DNA from 2 places in the Arthrobacter sp. FW305-BF8 genome. Region 2 is predicted to be linked to the other one. Evidence: predicted binding sites of a transcription regulator. Region 2 holds the regulator's gene; the other holds the start of a gene.
The links. Region 2 encodes Rex, which represses fermentation and respiration genes when NADH is low (regulators of the CRP and FNR family bind a similar motif). Its sites were predicted from a motif close to CTTGTGAANNNNTTCACAAG; they were not measured.

Region 1 (7,032 bases), 1.8 Mb from region 2:
GATCGAAGGACGCCTACGCACGCCATAACGGCACTGCCCCGCTGCCGGTGTGGTCTTCGAACAAGGCCCGGCACCGACTCTCCCGAACCGGAAACAGACAGCTGAACGCGGCGCTGCACCGGATCGCGCCCACCCAGGCCCGCTGCCATCCCGGAGCGCGAGAACTTCTCGCCCGCCGCAAAGCAGGAGGGGACGGGGGCATGGAAGCACTGCGTATCCTCAAACGCCGACTATCCGACGTCGTCTACCGAGCACTGGTCGACGATCATAAAAACTCCGCAGCCAGCACCCTCATCCACACGGCTTGACAGAGCAGCTAGAGACAGTCACGATCCCGGACGCGAAACGCCGATAATTGATATTCCGTTATGTTGAAGGCGCGGGTCTTGTGGCCGCCCAGTGCCCGGTAGGGCGAGGTTCGGGTCATGCTTCTTCTGTCGTCTCCGTCCATGAGATGTTCGAAGGAGGTCCCGCCGCTATGACTCTGGCTGAACCCAAGCCGTCGGCTTGTTCCGCGCGTCAGCGCTCAACTCATTTTTTCCTGCGTTGGCGGATTCTGCCTGAACCCGAGAACGTCGTCACAGTGGACATCATGCCGGGTTGGTGATGACAAGGGAATCACGACGCCAAAAAGACCGTCTCACTCGAATGCGGGGCCCCATGCTCACAAAAGAGGGTGTGCACAATGCGCACACCTGGGCTTCGGATTCGGTTGTACCGGCATCGGATTGGTTCGGATTCGGGAAGTTTTCGGAAGAGGAGCGGATTTTCAGGGGGAGCAGCTGGTTCGAGTCCCACCTCGGGCACAGTGTTTTCCCTGCTCAGGGGCTTTTTAGCCTCTGAGTGTGGACATTTTGTTCACTTGTGGGCCCCTTCGGGGGCCTTTTTCATTGGTGGCCGGTGGTGTGGCCGGCGACCTCCTTCGTTCCCTGGTTGGAGGTCTTGGTGCGTGTTACCTGTTCGTGGGGGTGGCTGGCTGGGGCAACATGACCTGAAAAAGTTTCTGGTCGGGTTTCTTTTCTTGGTCGTTGGGTTTTCACCAGGCTTCTCTTTCTCGGTTCGTGGTGGCTTTGCTGCTTCTTCATGGTCGGTCCGGGGGAGGGCGACATGACTTGTGTCGGCTTGTTCCGGAATCGGTTCCGGCGGACTCCCGCGGATGATCTGGGGCGCATTACCGTGGCCTACTGAGAGATTGCATTGCCGTGCATTTGGCTCATGAAGCTCACGCAGCCTTTCATCCCTGCGTTTCTGGTTTTCGCGTCGTTGCCTGTTCATGGCTACCTTCGGCGTCTACTGCACGATGCGGTGGAGGTTTTCTTGGCGCGGCGTCCGGAAATGAGGTTTCCGCCTGGCTGGTCTTTCACATTCCTTCATGGCCAACCTGCTGGATGACTACACGACGGAACGGTGATGCACCGACACAGCCTCAGTGGCCCGAACCCACACCTGATCCCCGCCGTCGCCCCGTGCCGGGAACAGGTCGGAAGAGGGGCATTTCGATCACCGCGTCGCGGCTGGGGGCGTAAAGCCGCGCTGACTGAACTGGGTGATTGCCCCGCCATCATCATTAGCCGCGGTTTGCCGCGATACTCCAGCTGTCCCGCACTCAGGACCTGGCCTTGTGGGAGGAGGAGTTGCTGGATCCACGGTCACGTAAGCCGGGACGGGCCTGTACGCGGACGACGCTGCAGGTTGGCCGACTCAGAGACCCAGATGGTCCCTCTGCTCAAGAAGCCTGGACACCCCGTAGCCAATCACCAGGCCCCAGAAGGCTGCATGGATGTTGAAGAGGTTCATGCCGGAAATCGTCACCACGAACGTCACCAGCGAGCCCAGGGTGAAGCTGGTTGCGAAGGCCGTGACGAAGGCCTGCTGGAGGGCCCGCAGCATCGCGATGCCACCCAGCGCCAGGACGAACTCCTTGGGCGCGGCCAGCATCAGCCGGGTCAGGGTGGGGGCAAACGCTGCGAACACCAGGGCCAGCAGGCCGTACGCCACGGCGGCCGCGTATTGGCGCTGGAGCTTCCCTGACGACGTCAGCAGGGCGTTGGTGGGACCAGTGACGCAGGCCGAGACGGCCCCGAACCCTGCGTTCAGTACCGAGAAGGCGCCGGACACAATGGCGAAGGCATTCACCGGCGGATGGTGGCCGGCGGCCCGGAGGACGGCGATGCCCTGGCCGTTTTGAACGAACAGCACGGTGAGGGCGAGGGGAATCACCAGCTCGAGCTGGGCAGCCCACGTGAATTCAGGCGCGGTGAAAACAGGGGTGGCCAGAAGCGTTCCGCCGTGTGAAAGGCTGAACTGGCCGCTGGCCGCCACGGCGATGCAGCCTGCCACCAGCGTGCCCAGGACCGGCGGCAGATACCTGCCGAGCATGGGAACGGCAGTAAGCACCAGGAACGCGGCCACCATCGGGGCAGCCACGGCCGGGTTGTCCTGGGTGGAGGCGACGACGTCTGTGCCGAACTTCAGGAACACCGCGGCCACCATGGCCATCACGATCGGCGTGGGCGCCAGCGCCATGGCTTTGCGAACCACCCCGGTGGCGCCCAGGGCGAGGATCAGCACGCCGGAGGTGAAGAAGGCCCCGACGACTTCCGGGAAGGTCAGGTGCTGCAGGGAAGGTCCCAGGAGAACCGTGCCGGGGATGGACCAGGCGAAGCCTAGGGGCTGCCGGTAAATGATTGACATCAGCAGCGTGGCCGCCCCGCCGGAAAAGAGAATGCCAAAAACCCAGGACGACAGCTGGCCCTGGGTCAGGCCGCCCGCCGTTCCGACGGCCAGGGTGACGGCGATGGGTCCGGACGCCGCGAAAATGAGCCCGATGGCCCCGTTGGAGACATAGGACAGGCCCAGGTCGCGAAGAATCTGGCGCGGGCCTGCGGGCCGGACCCCCGGGCGTTCCACTAAGGGCTCCGGCACCAGCACGGCTGATCCGACGGACGTGGCGGGCAGGTCGGGACGGGGATGGCTCATCGGAACTCCTGGCTGGCGCGGAAAAACCGGAGGCGCTCCGAAGCTTCAGCTCCGGAGCGCCTCCGTGCGGGGGTATCTCCCAGTTGCGTGCTACTTCTTCTGGCCCTGCTTTGCCAGGACGTAGTCATAAACTACTTCCTCGCCCTTTCCGTCGGTACGGGGGCGGGGGTCCAGCATCAGTTCAGGCTTCACTGCCGAGGCGATGTCGTCAGCGTTGTGGGGGTCGCCGGGGAAGTAAAGCTGCTGGGTGACCGGCTCGTAGCCCGGTGCGGACACCTTGATGTGGATGTGCGCCGGACGCCAGGCGTGCCAGCCCGCCGCACTGATCAGCTGCCCGCAGGCCCCGTCCGTGGGGATCTGGTAGGGCGCCGGACGCATCGTGTTGATCTCGAACCGGCCATCGTCTGAAGCCTTGACGGTGGCGCGGAAGAGCCACTCGGGCAGGCCTGGGGCGTACTGGGAGTAGAAACCGGCGGCGTCCGCGTGCCAGATCTCCACATGGGCGCCCTGGATGGGGTTGCCTTCGGTGTCGGTGAACTGGCCGCTGAAGCGCAGCGGGGTGCCCTCTTCGCCGTCGCGCATTTCAACCGTGGCGGGCGTCTGGAGTTCCGGGGAGTTGGGAACGTAGTAGGGGCCCTCAATGGTGCCCACGGTGCCGGGGCGGTCCTGGGAGTTGACGTCCTCAACGGTGTGCTCAAGCCAGACGTCGAGGAACAGCGGCCATTCACCGTCCGTCCCGACCTTGATCAGCCACGCTTTGAGCGCGTTGTATTCCTCGTAGGTGACCTGGTGTTCCTCGACGATGTCGTTGGCGGCCTTGATCAGCGCGCCGGCCAGCAGGCTCACCCGTTCCTTGGATACATCCACCTTGGAGAGCTTGCCCGACGCTGCGAACCGCTCGGTTGCCTTGGTGCCTGCTTCGACGGCGGTGCCTTCGTTTTCCGTGCGGCTGTCCGTTGGGGTTTGGGTCATGACAATGTCCACCTTCCTCATTGAATGGGGACAGGAAGGGCTCCTGCACCCGACGCGGGCTGCGGGGCCAGTCGTCATGCCCTGCGCCGCACCGCGTGATGTCGGTCTCAATCGTAGGCGCGCAGATAAGGACGCTACAAATATCAACTAGGCGTCTTTTGAGTCATTATCGGTACATAAAGACACCCTTGGTGGAACCTAGGTATTTGCCTGATGTGAGGCCAATCACGAGCGGCAAGAATTGCTGGACAACGTCCGCCGCCGAAGCCCTTTCCCGAGTGGACCTCCGACCATCCGTCCAGCAATCTCCAATGAGGGAGCACGCCATGACCGAGAACCTGATCCATGCCCGCGAGGTCCTTGCCGACGCCGTGATCGACGACCGCGAGAACGGCGTCATCCGGGCCAAGCGCGAGATCTTCACCGACCAGGAGATCTTCGAACTCGAGATGAAGCACATCTTCGAAGGCAACTGGGTGTACCTCGCCCACGAGTCGCAGATCCCCAACGTGGGCGACTACTTCACCACCTATATCGGCCGCACCCCCGTGATGATCACCCGGGACAAGGATGAAAACCTGAACTGCCTGGTCAACGCCTGTTCGCACCGAGGCGCCATGCTGTGCCGCCGCAAGACGGACAACCGCACCACGTTCACCTGCCCCTTCCACGGCTGGACCTTCAAGAACTCCGGCGAGCTGCTGAAGGTCAAGGACTCCCGGAACGCTGGCTACCCCGAGACCTTCAACAAGGAAGGCTCACACGACCTCACCAAGGTGGCCCGCTTCGAGTCCTACCGCGGCTTCCTGTTCGGCTCGCTGAAGGCCGACGTGCTCCCGCTCGAGGAGCACCTGGGCGATGCCACCAAGGTCATCGACTCGATAGTGGACCAGTCACCCGAGGGCCTGGAAGTGCTGCGCGGATCCTCCACCTATACCTACGACGGCAACTGGAAGGTCCAGGCCGAGAACGGTGCCGACGGCTACCACGTCACCGCCGTGCACTGGAACTACGCAGCCACCACGGCCCGCCGCAGCGCCGGGGATTCCGCCAACAAGACCAAGGCCATGGACGCCGGCAAGTGGGGCAAGGTCAAGGGCGGGTTCTATTCCTACGACCACGGCCACCTGCTGCTCTGGCAGGAGTGGACCAACCCCCAGGACCGTCCGCTCTGGGACCGCCGCGACGAGCTCGTGGCCAAGTACGGCGAGGAGATGGCCAACTTCATGATCAACATCTCCCGCAACCTGTGCCTCTACCCGAACGTCTACATCATGGACCAGTTCTCCTCGCAGATCCGGCACTTCCGGCCCATCTCCGCGGACCAGACCGAGGTGACCATCTACTGCATCGCCCCCAAGGGCGAGTCCCAGGAGAACCGTTCCAAGCGCATCCGCCAGTACGAGGACTTCTTCAACGCCACGGGCATGGCCACGCCGGACGACCTGGAGGAATTCCGCTCCTGCAACAAGACCTACTGGGCCACCAGCGCCCCGTGGAACGACATGACCCGCGGCGCCACCCACGAGATCACCGGCCCGGATGAGCAGGCACAGGCCCTGGGCATGACCCGGGTGATCGCCTCCGGCGTGCGCACCGAAGACGAAGGGCTCTACCCCATCCAGCACGGGTACTGGAAGGAAGTCATGGACCGGGCCCTGGCGGAGGAAGAGGAGCGTTCCGCCCTGGAATCCATTCCCGTCACCGCCTGAGAGCCCGCCCGAACCACAGAGAGCGCAGAACCCATGACCAACCTGACCCACACCGCCCCGGTCCTGAAGACCGCGGAGGAGATCGCAACCCTCGAAACCGTCCGGGCGTTCCTCTACCGGGAAGCCCGCCTGCTGGATGACCGACAGTTCGATGAATGGCTGGAGTGCTACCACCCGGATTCCGAATTCTGGATGCCGGCCTGGGACGTGGACGACCAGCTGACGCAGGACCCCCAGAACGAGATCTCCCTGATCTACTACGACAACCGCGGCGGCATCGAGGACCGGGTGTTCCGGATCAAGACCGACAGGTCATCAGCCACCTCCCTCCCGGAGCCGCGCACGGGCCACAACATCACGGACGTCGAGGTGTTGGCGAACGACGGCGGCACGGTGGACGTGCGCTTCAACTGGTTCACCCTCTACTTCCGCTACAACACGACGGACACCTACTTTGGCACCAGCTACTACACCCTGGACCTTTCCGGTCCGCAGTCGGTGATCCTGAAGAAGAAGGTGGTCCTGAAGAACGACTACATCCACCACGTGGTGGACGTCTACATGATCTGACCCGCCCGCAGCCGGCGCCCGAGACCTGGGGGCGCCGCACGGCATTTTCCACCCTGTGCCCACCGGGCACACCATAACTTTTTCCGGACCGCGATGGCGCGCCCGGACAGTCAGGAGGACCCCATGGGCCACAAAGTAGCCCTCAGCTTCGAGGACGGCGTCACCAAAGTCATCAAGGTCGGCGACTATGAGACCGTCATGGATGCCGCCTACAAGGCACGCATCAACATTCCATCGGACTGCCGGGACGGCGCCTGCGGCACCTGCAAGGCCTTCTGCGATTCCGGTTCCTTCGACCCGGGCGACTTCATCGACGACGCCATGACGGAGGAGGAACTCGAAAAGGGCTACCTGCTCACCTGCCAGGCCGTGCCGGAGTCGGACCTCGCCATCCAGATCCCGGCCACGTCCGAATCGGCGAAGACGGCCGCCGCGTCCTTCACCTCCACCATCAAGGAACTCAACCGGCACACGGACACCACCGTGTCCTTCGCCCTCGAGGTGGACAACCGCGACGCGCTGACCTTCCTCCCCGGACAGTACGTCAACCTCAAAGTCCCCGGCTCCGATGCCGAGCGCTCCTACTCCTTCAGCAGCGGCCCCGAGGTCCAGGAGGCGTCCTTCATGGTCCGGGTGACTCCGCAGGGCGCCATGTCCGAGTACCTCCGCGACCGCGCCGCCGTGGGCGACACCATCGAGTTCACGGGCCCGTACGGATCGTTCTTCCTGCGCGAGCCCAAACGGCCCCTGCTGCTCCTGGCCGGCGGCACCGGGCTGGCCCCGCTCCTATCCATCCTGG
Region 2 (7,032 bases):
AGCTTCAATGATCACCCGATTGACCTACTGATACAAGGAGAACCACCATGGCACTTTCCACCGAACTCACCCGCGGCACCTGGACCCTCGACAACTCCCACAGTGAGATCGCCTTCACTGTCCGCCACGCCGGCATCAGCAAGGTCCGGGGCCAGTTCAAGGACGCCGCCGCAACCCTGGACCTCGCCGAGGACGTAACGGCCACCAAGGTCGAGGCCACCATCAAGACCGCCAGCTTCGACTCCGGCGACGCCAACCGCGACGCCCACGTCCGCGGCGAAGACTTCTTCGACGTCGAGAAGTTCCCGGAAATGTCCTTCGTCTCCAACGGCCTCGTTGCCAACGGCGACAGCTACGAGCTCCAGGGCGACCTGACCATCAAGGGTGTCACCCGCCCCGTCTCCCTCGAGACCGAATTCAACGGCGTTGCCGTTGACCCCTTCGGCAACACCCGCGCCGGTGTTTCCGCCGAGACCACCATCAGCCGCAAGGACTTCGGCCTGACCTGGAACGCCGTGCTGGAAGCCGGCGGCGTCCTGGTCAGCGACAAGGTTGCCATCAACCTGGAACTGGCCTTCATCGCACCTGCAGCGTAGGTCTCCCGGGCCCGTCCCGCAGCCACGGCTACTCGCCCCGAAACGCCCCGTCCGCGGATTTTCCGCAGGCGGGGCGTTCGGCGTTGGCCACGACGCTGATGTGGGTCCCCAGCTCGCAGAACTGCTCGCCGCGGCACGGGGCCGACCCTGATCGACACCCGCCAACTCTCGACGGCAACGCTTCCCGGCGACGCCGCCGATATTCACAGCGGAGAATCCCCTGTTGGCAGCGTTTCCGCATGTTGGCCCGCCTTTTGGAATACCTCTCCGGAATGATCCGCCGCGGACCTGCTGAGGGGTACGGTGGGAAGTGAACCATGCTGGGGAGGGCAGGCGTCTGAACCGGTAGCCGATTCAGAACGTCACTACGCAAAGGACCGCTCATGAGCAATCCTCCAGTCCCCCACTCCAATGACCCCGGCTCCAACGAGCCCAACGACGGATCCCAGCCGGGCAGCGGGCAGCCCCGCTACGGTCAGGGCGCGCCCCAGTACGGGCAGAACGCACCGCAGTACGGCCAGGGCGAGCAGGGCACCCCACAGTACGGCCAGAACGCACCACAGTACGGCCAGAATTCGCCCCAGTACGGACAGGGTGCTCCACAATACGGACAGCCCCAGTATGGCCAGAACCCGCCGCAGTATGGACAGCCGCAGTCCGGCCAGTCGCCCTACGGCCAGAGCCCTTATGGCCAGTCCCCCTACGGGCAGTACCCGTCGGAACAGGCCCAGGCAGCCACCGGCGACGGCGTCCCGAAGCTGGTGAATTATTCCTTCTGGATGATCATCGCTGCGGGCGTCCTGTGGATCCTGTCCATCCTGATCACGATTCCCACCCTGGATGACCCGGCCATGCGGAGCACGTTCGAAGAGCAGCTGCGCGGCAGCGGCCAGGACATCGCCTTCGAGGACGTCAAGGGCTTCATCATCGGAACCATGGTGGTCTTTGCCCTGATCGGCGCCGGCCTCTACGCGCTGGTGGCGTTCAACGTCCGGAAGGGCAAGAACTGGGCCCGCATTCTGGGCACCGTCTTTGCCGCTCTGTCCGTGTTCACCCTCTTCCCGGCGGGCCTGAACACCTTGGTGGGCCTTCTCGGCATCGCCGCGATCATCATGCTGTACCTGCCGGGAGCGGCACCGTACTTCCAAAAGCCGCAGCCGTTCGCCAACCCCTACTCGCAGCCGGGCGGTCCGTACGGCCGCTAGGCAAAGCGCACAGTGCCAGCTACGGGCAAGCCGCCAGGCACCTGCAAAGCACTAAGTCTCTTGCCGCCAACGGGCGCGGATTCCTGAAAGGCCGGAGTTACTCCGGCTGGCCGGGCGTCTGCGCCCGTTGCGCATGGTAGGCCAGGATCTGCAGCTCGGTGGCCATGTCCACCTTCCTCAGCGTCACGCCGTCGGGCACCTGGAGCATCACGGGAGCAAAACTGAGGATGCTGCGCACGCCGGCGCCCACCACCCGGTCACAGATACTCTGGGCCACTGCGGCAGGCAGCGCCAGCACCACCATGTTGGTGCCGGTCCGCTCCAGGACAGCTTCCAGGTCCGCAACGTCACTGACCCGCAGCCAGCCCACCTCGTTGCCCACCACCATCTGGTCAGCGTCGAAGATGGCAACCACGTCGAAGCCCCTGGATTCGAAGCCGCCGTAGCGGGCCAGCGCCTTGCCCAGGTTGCCGGCGCCGACAATCGCGACCTTCCAGTCATGCGTCAGGCCCAGTGCGGCGGCGATGTGGCGGCTCAGGTACTGCACCTCGTAACCCACGCCGCGGGTGCCGTAGGAGCCCACGTGGGACAGGTCCTTGCGGAGCGTTGAGGAGCTGACCCCGGAAAGCTCAGCCAGTGATTCGGAGGAGACCCGCTCGGTGCCTTCGGCCAGCAGGGAGTTCAGGGCGCGCAGGTAGATCGTCAGCCGGGCCACGGCCGCCGGCGGAATCTGCTTACCGGCAGCCCCCGTAGGCGCAGTTGGGCCGGCTGGCCCGGGCACGGCCTGGGGTGGTGAATCGAGCGAAGTCACTATCTGCTCCGTTGCGTCGCGTTGTGAGTCCACTCTAGATCCCCATCAGTTAAGTCAACAAAGCAAGCGCCATTGTTCGAAATCGGCTAATCCCCTGCGATGGCGCGGCGCAGGACACGCTCCAGGCGGGCCTCGTCGATCTTCCAGAAGTCGCGCTGGATCCCGTCAACCAGCACCACTGGAATCTCCTCGGCATAGCGGTCGCGCAGTTCGTCGTCCGAGTCCAACTGCCGCTCCGACCACGAAAGTCCCAGCCGGGCAGTCACCCGCCCGACGGCGTCGCGCGCCGCTGCGCACAGGTGGCAGTCAGCTTTGGTGAGGAGAACGACGTCGGGGTTTGCCATGCTTCAACCGTATCGCCGTTCCCGGCGGTGAGCGACGCGGCGGCAGTCAGCCGCGGGGTACTGCATTGACTAGACTCAGTGGCATGCCCGAGGAGAAGTACGTCGCTGTGGCCCACCGTCCGGTTGCAAAGCAGCAACACGGCGAGGCAGCCTTCTTCGACGTCGACAACACCCTCATGCGCGGGGCGAGCCTGTTCCACGTGGCCAGGAAAATGCACCAGCGCGGAGCCTTCACGCTGGCGCAGGCTGCGGGGATGGCGTGGAAGCAGCTCAAGTTCGTACTCCGGGGCGAGAACCTCAATGACGTCCACGCGGTGCGGGATTCAGCGCTGAGGCTCGCCGCCGGCATCACGGAGGAGGACATCCGGGCGCTGGGCGAGGAAGTCTACGACGAGATGATCGCCTCCCGGATCTGGCCGGGGGCGAAAGCCCTGGCCGAGCAGCACCTGCGGGTGGGCCGGAAGGTATGGCTCGTCACTGCGACGCCGATCGAGGTGGCCACGGTGATTTCCACCAGGCTGGGGCTCACCGGCGCCCTCGGGACCGTGGGCGAAACCAAGGACGGCTTCTACACCGGCAGGCTCGTCGGGGACATTCTGCACGGCGCAGCCAAGGCCGTGGCGGTACAGGGCATCGCGGATGCGCACGGCCTGGACCTGAAGCGCTGCTGGGCCTACAGCGACTCCTACAATGACATCCCGCTGCTGACGATGGTGGGGCACCCGGTGGCGATCAACCCGGATGGCCGCCTGCGCAAGCACTCCCGCGAGCACAACTGGCCGGTCTACGACTTCCGCTCGGGCCGCCGGGCCGCCACCCTGGGCCTCAAGGCAGCCACGGCAGGCGGAGCCGTCTACGGCCTGTGGCGGGGCTACACGCGCTTCCGCGGCCCCCGCGCCTGACGCGCTTCTTTCCCCGCGACGCGCAAATTTCCCCACGACGCGGGAATTCCCCCTGCGCCAGGCATTTTGTGCGTCGCTGGGCGGCACGCGCGTCGTCAGCCAGGAACGTCGCCGGACGCAAAAATGCCCGCACCCTCGAAAGGGAACGGGCATTGACGCGTAGAGCGGACTCTACTTCTTATTGCGGCGCTGGTGGCGGGTCTTGCGAAGCAACTTGCGGTGCTTCTTCTTGGCCATACGCTTGCGACGCTTCTTAATAACTGAACCCACGAAAGTTCCTTACAAACTAGATGCAGTACCTGTCTGATGGAGAAGGTCCGTGGACTGAGCAACAGACTGAACAACTGACAGATTCTTACAATGACGTAAAACGTTCCTTAACAGGGTACCGCTTATCCGGAGCATCCCCTGACCAGCACACTCCGTGGCGTGCAGCGGCCCCCAAGGCGGCTGCAGCAACCACGGGATCGGTGCGGTCAGTCGGTCCGGTTAGGCGGTGCCCGTATGACCGTCCACGACAGCACCCTTGAGGTACTGTTCGACGGCGGTCTCCGGGACGCGGTAGGAGCGGCCGAACCTGACGGCGGGCATCTCCCCCGAATGGACAAGGCGGTACACGGTCATTTTGGAGACACGCATTACCTCAGCCACCTCGGCCACGGTCAAGAACTTGGCGTTCGAGAAGTTCGACTCTGCGGACATTACCCATATTCCTTTGCTCTCAGCAACGACGCCGGTCTATCTGCGGTGTGCGCCGATGCTGAGCCATCGAACAACCGTGTGCTAGTTACTCTAGATGCTCACGTGGCCATTGTGAAAGCCCGGCGTTTCCGCGAGGATGCCGCCAGCTGTTCAAGCACGGACGCCGTCACATCCCACTCCATGCAGGCATCCGTGACGCTCTGGCCGTAGACCAGGTCCGAGCGGCCGGCGGCGTGATCGGCCACGTCTAGGGTCTGTGCGCCGCCCACCAGGAAGCTCTCCAGCATGACGCCGGCAATGGCCCCGGCAGCCGTTCCAGCGTCCTCCAGCTGGGCGCCGATCTCGAGCGCCACCTCGGCCTGGCGGTGGTGGCTCTTGCCGCTGTTGGCGTGGCTGGCGTCCACAATCAGCCGCGGATTGAGGTTCTTGGCGGCGAGCTTGGCGGAGGCCGCTTCGACGTCGGCGGCGGAGTAGTTGGGCCCCTTGCGGCCGCCGCGGAGGATCACGTGGGTGTCGGGGTTGCCCGCGGTGGACACCAGCGCGGCCCGGCCGTCGCCGTCGATCCCGAGGAAAGCCTGGGCTGCGGCCGCGGCGCTGCACGCGTCCACCGCGACCTGGAGGTCGCCGTCGGTCCCGTTCTTGAACCCGATGGGCATGGAGAGGCCGGAGGCGAGCTGCCGGTGGATCTGGCTTTCCGTGGTCCGCGCACCGATGGCACCCCAGGAGATGAGGTCGGCCATGTACTGCGGGCTGATGGGCTCGAGGAACTCGGTGGCGGTGGGGAGTTCCAGGGCGGTGACCTGCTGCAAGAAGCTGCGGGCCGCTCGCAGGCCGGTGACCATGTCGTGGCTGCCGTCCAGCCGGGGATCGTTGATCAGGCCCTTCCACCCCACGGTGGTGCGGGGCTTCTCGAAGTAGGTCCGCATGACGATCAGCAGGTCTTCCCGGTGCTTCTCGGCCTGGCTCACCAGCCGGCGGGCGTATTCCAGGCCGGCCTTGGGGTCGTGGATGGAGCAGGGGCCCACGATCACCAGCAGGCGGTCGTCAACGCCGTCCATGATGGCCCGGACTTCATCCCGGCCGCGTTCGACGACGTCGGCCGCCTTCGCGTCCAGCGGCAGTTCCGCGATCATCTCCTGGGGCGTGGGCAGGGCGGTGAACTCGCTGACCCTCAGGTTCGACGTGGACTGGCGTTTCGACGACGGCTGCTGGGTTTCGGTGGCTGTTGCGCTCATTTTCGGGGGTCCTGTTCCGGGTGGGAGCGGGCCCCTGATCAGAACCCGCCGTAGAAATGGCGAAGGGCAGAGAATGATCTCTGCCCTGTTGGCTCTGAAGGAAAGTTGGATGCGTGTCAGTTAGACGCGGGCCCCTCCAGAGCCAACGAAAAATACGCATACCAACGGTTAGTCATGGAAACGACCATAAGCCCGCACTGACGGATCACCAAATCAACTGCGTCACATTCGGACCATGCAGCACCGCAGACCGGCGAGGAGCGCGGACGTACAGTTGTGGCCCCTAGGAAGCGTTTCCCAGGAGCCACAAGTGTACGTTCGCGCTGGACTGACCGTGTTTACGCTGTGGTTTGTTCCACCCGCTGCTTGGCGGGCTCTCCGTAGCGTTCCTCCTCGATCTGCTCAAGGCTCTTGCCGCGGGTGTCCGGAGCCCAGATGACCCCGATGAGCAGGGCCGCCACCAAGGCCCCAATCATGATGGCGCCGACAAAGGGCACGCCGCGCTCGGCGAGCAGCGTCGGGAACCAGTAGCTCAGCAGGCCCACAACGATCCGGGCCACGAAAAAGAGGACACCCTGCGCGCTGGCCCGGTAGCGCGTCGCGAACATCTCTGCCGCCCACAGCGCATAGAAGGCCTGCGCGCCGATGCCGGCCGAGATGCCCCACAGCGCCGCGAAGAGAATCAGTACCGGCGTTGTGACGTGGACAAAGACCAGCAGGACCCAGGCGGCAAGGCCCAGCACGGCGCCGATCCCGTACAGCAGGCGGCGGTCGACGCGGTCGCCGTACTTCATGAAGCCGAAGTACGTGGCCGCGACGGTAAGCGTCCACAGCAGCACCTGCAGCAGGTTCTGCTCAGCGGACGATTCGACCCCGGACGACTCGTAGACCCGCGGCATGAAGATGCCCATCTGCCCGGCAACCAGGTTCCAGAGGGCGTAGACGCCCACGAGGAAAAGGATGGCCTTCAGGTTGGTGGCGTTGGTCAGCAGCTCGCGGTAGTTTCGCCGCTTAATGCCGGAGGCTTCCTCCAGCAGGCGCGCTTCGTTCGACTTCTTCCAGGTGTGGGACTCGGACAGCCGGCGGCGGATCCACCAGGTGATGAAGGCGATGACGAACAGGTGGGCGAAGACCAGGCGGCTTCCCAGCAGCCCCAGCGGAACGACGACGGTGGCAAGGAGGAAGACCAGGGCCGGAGCGAGCGACCACGCAAACTGCGCGGTGCCCACGTGCCGGG

Region 1: a site for Rex is predicted at 4,164-4,183, ahead of benA (benzoate 1,2-dioxygenase large subunit). Genes of this name have one in related genera too.

Annotation. Positions count from the first base shown of each region.
Region 1 covers NZ_CP084561.1:2,257,340-2,264,371, forward strand. Annotated here, with positions in the region: gene LFT45_RS10100 (IS110 family transposase) at 1-308, shown strand, start outside; gene LFT45_RS10105 (benzoate/H(+) symporter BenE family transporter) at 1,702-2,979, opposite strand; gene catA (catechol 1,2-dioxygenase) at 3,070-3,951, opposite strand; gene benA (benzoate 1,2-dioxygenase large subunit) at 4,278-5,663, shown strand; gene benB (benzoate 1,2-dioxygenase small subunit) at 5,697-6,233, shown strand; gene benC (benzoate 1,2-dioxygenase electron transfer component BenC) at 6,357-7,032, shown strand, end outside.
Region 2 covers NZ_CP084561.1:4,025,619-4,032,650, forward strand. Annotated here, with positions in the region: gene LFT45_RS18275 (YceI family protein) at 48-596, shown strand; gene LFT45_RS18280 (hypothetical protein) at 980-1,801, shown strand; gene LFT45_RS18285 (redox-sensing transcriptional repressor Rex) at 1,899-2,612, opposite strand; gene LFT45_RS18290 (glutaredoxin family protein) at 2,699-2,956, opposite strand; gene LFT45_RS18295 (HAD family hydrolase) at 3,040-3,858, shown strand; gene LFT45_RS18300 (30S ribosomal protein bS22) at 4,030-4,128, opposite strand; gene LFT45_RS18305 (helix-turn-helix domain-containing protein) at 4,348-4,560, opposite strand; gene LFT45_RS18310 (3-deoxy-7-phosphoheptulonate synthase) at 4,659-5,795, opposite strand; gene LFT45_RS18315 (MFS transporter) at 6,134-7,032, opposite strand, start outside.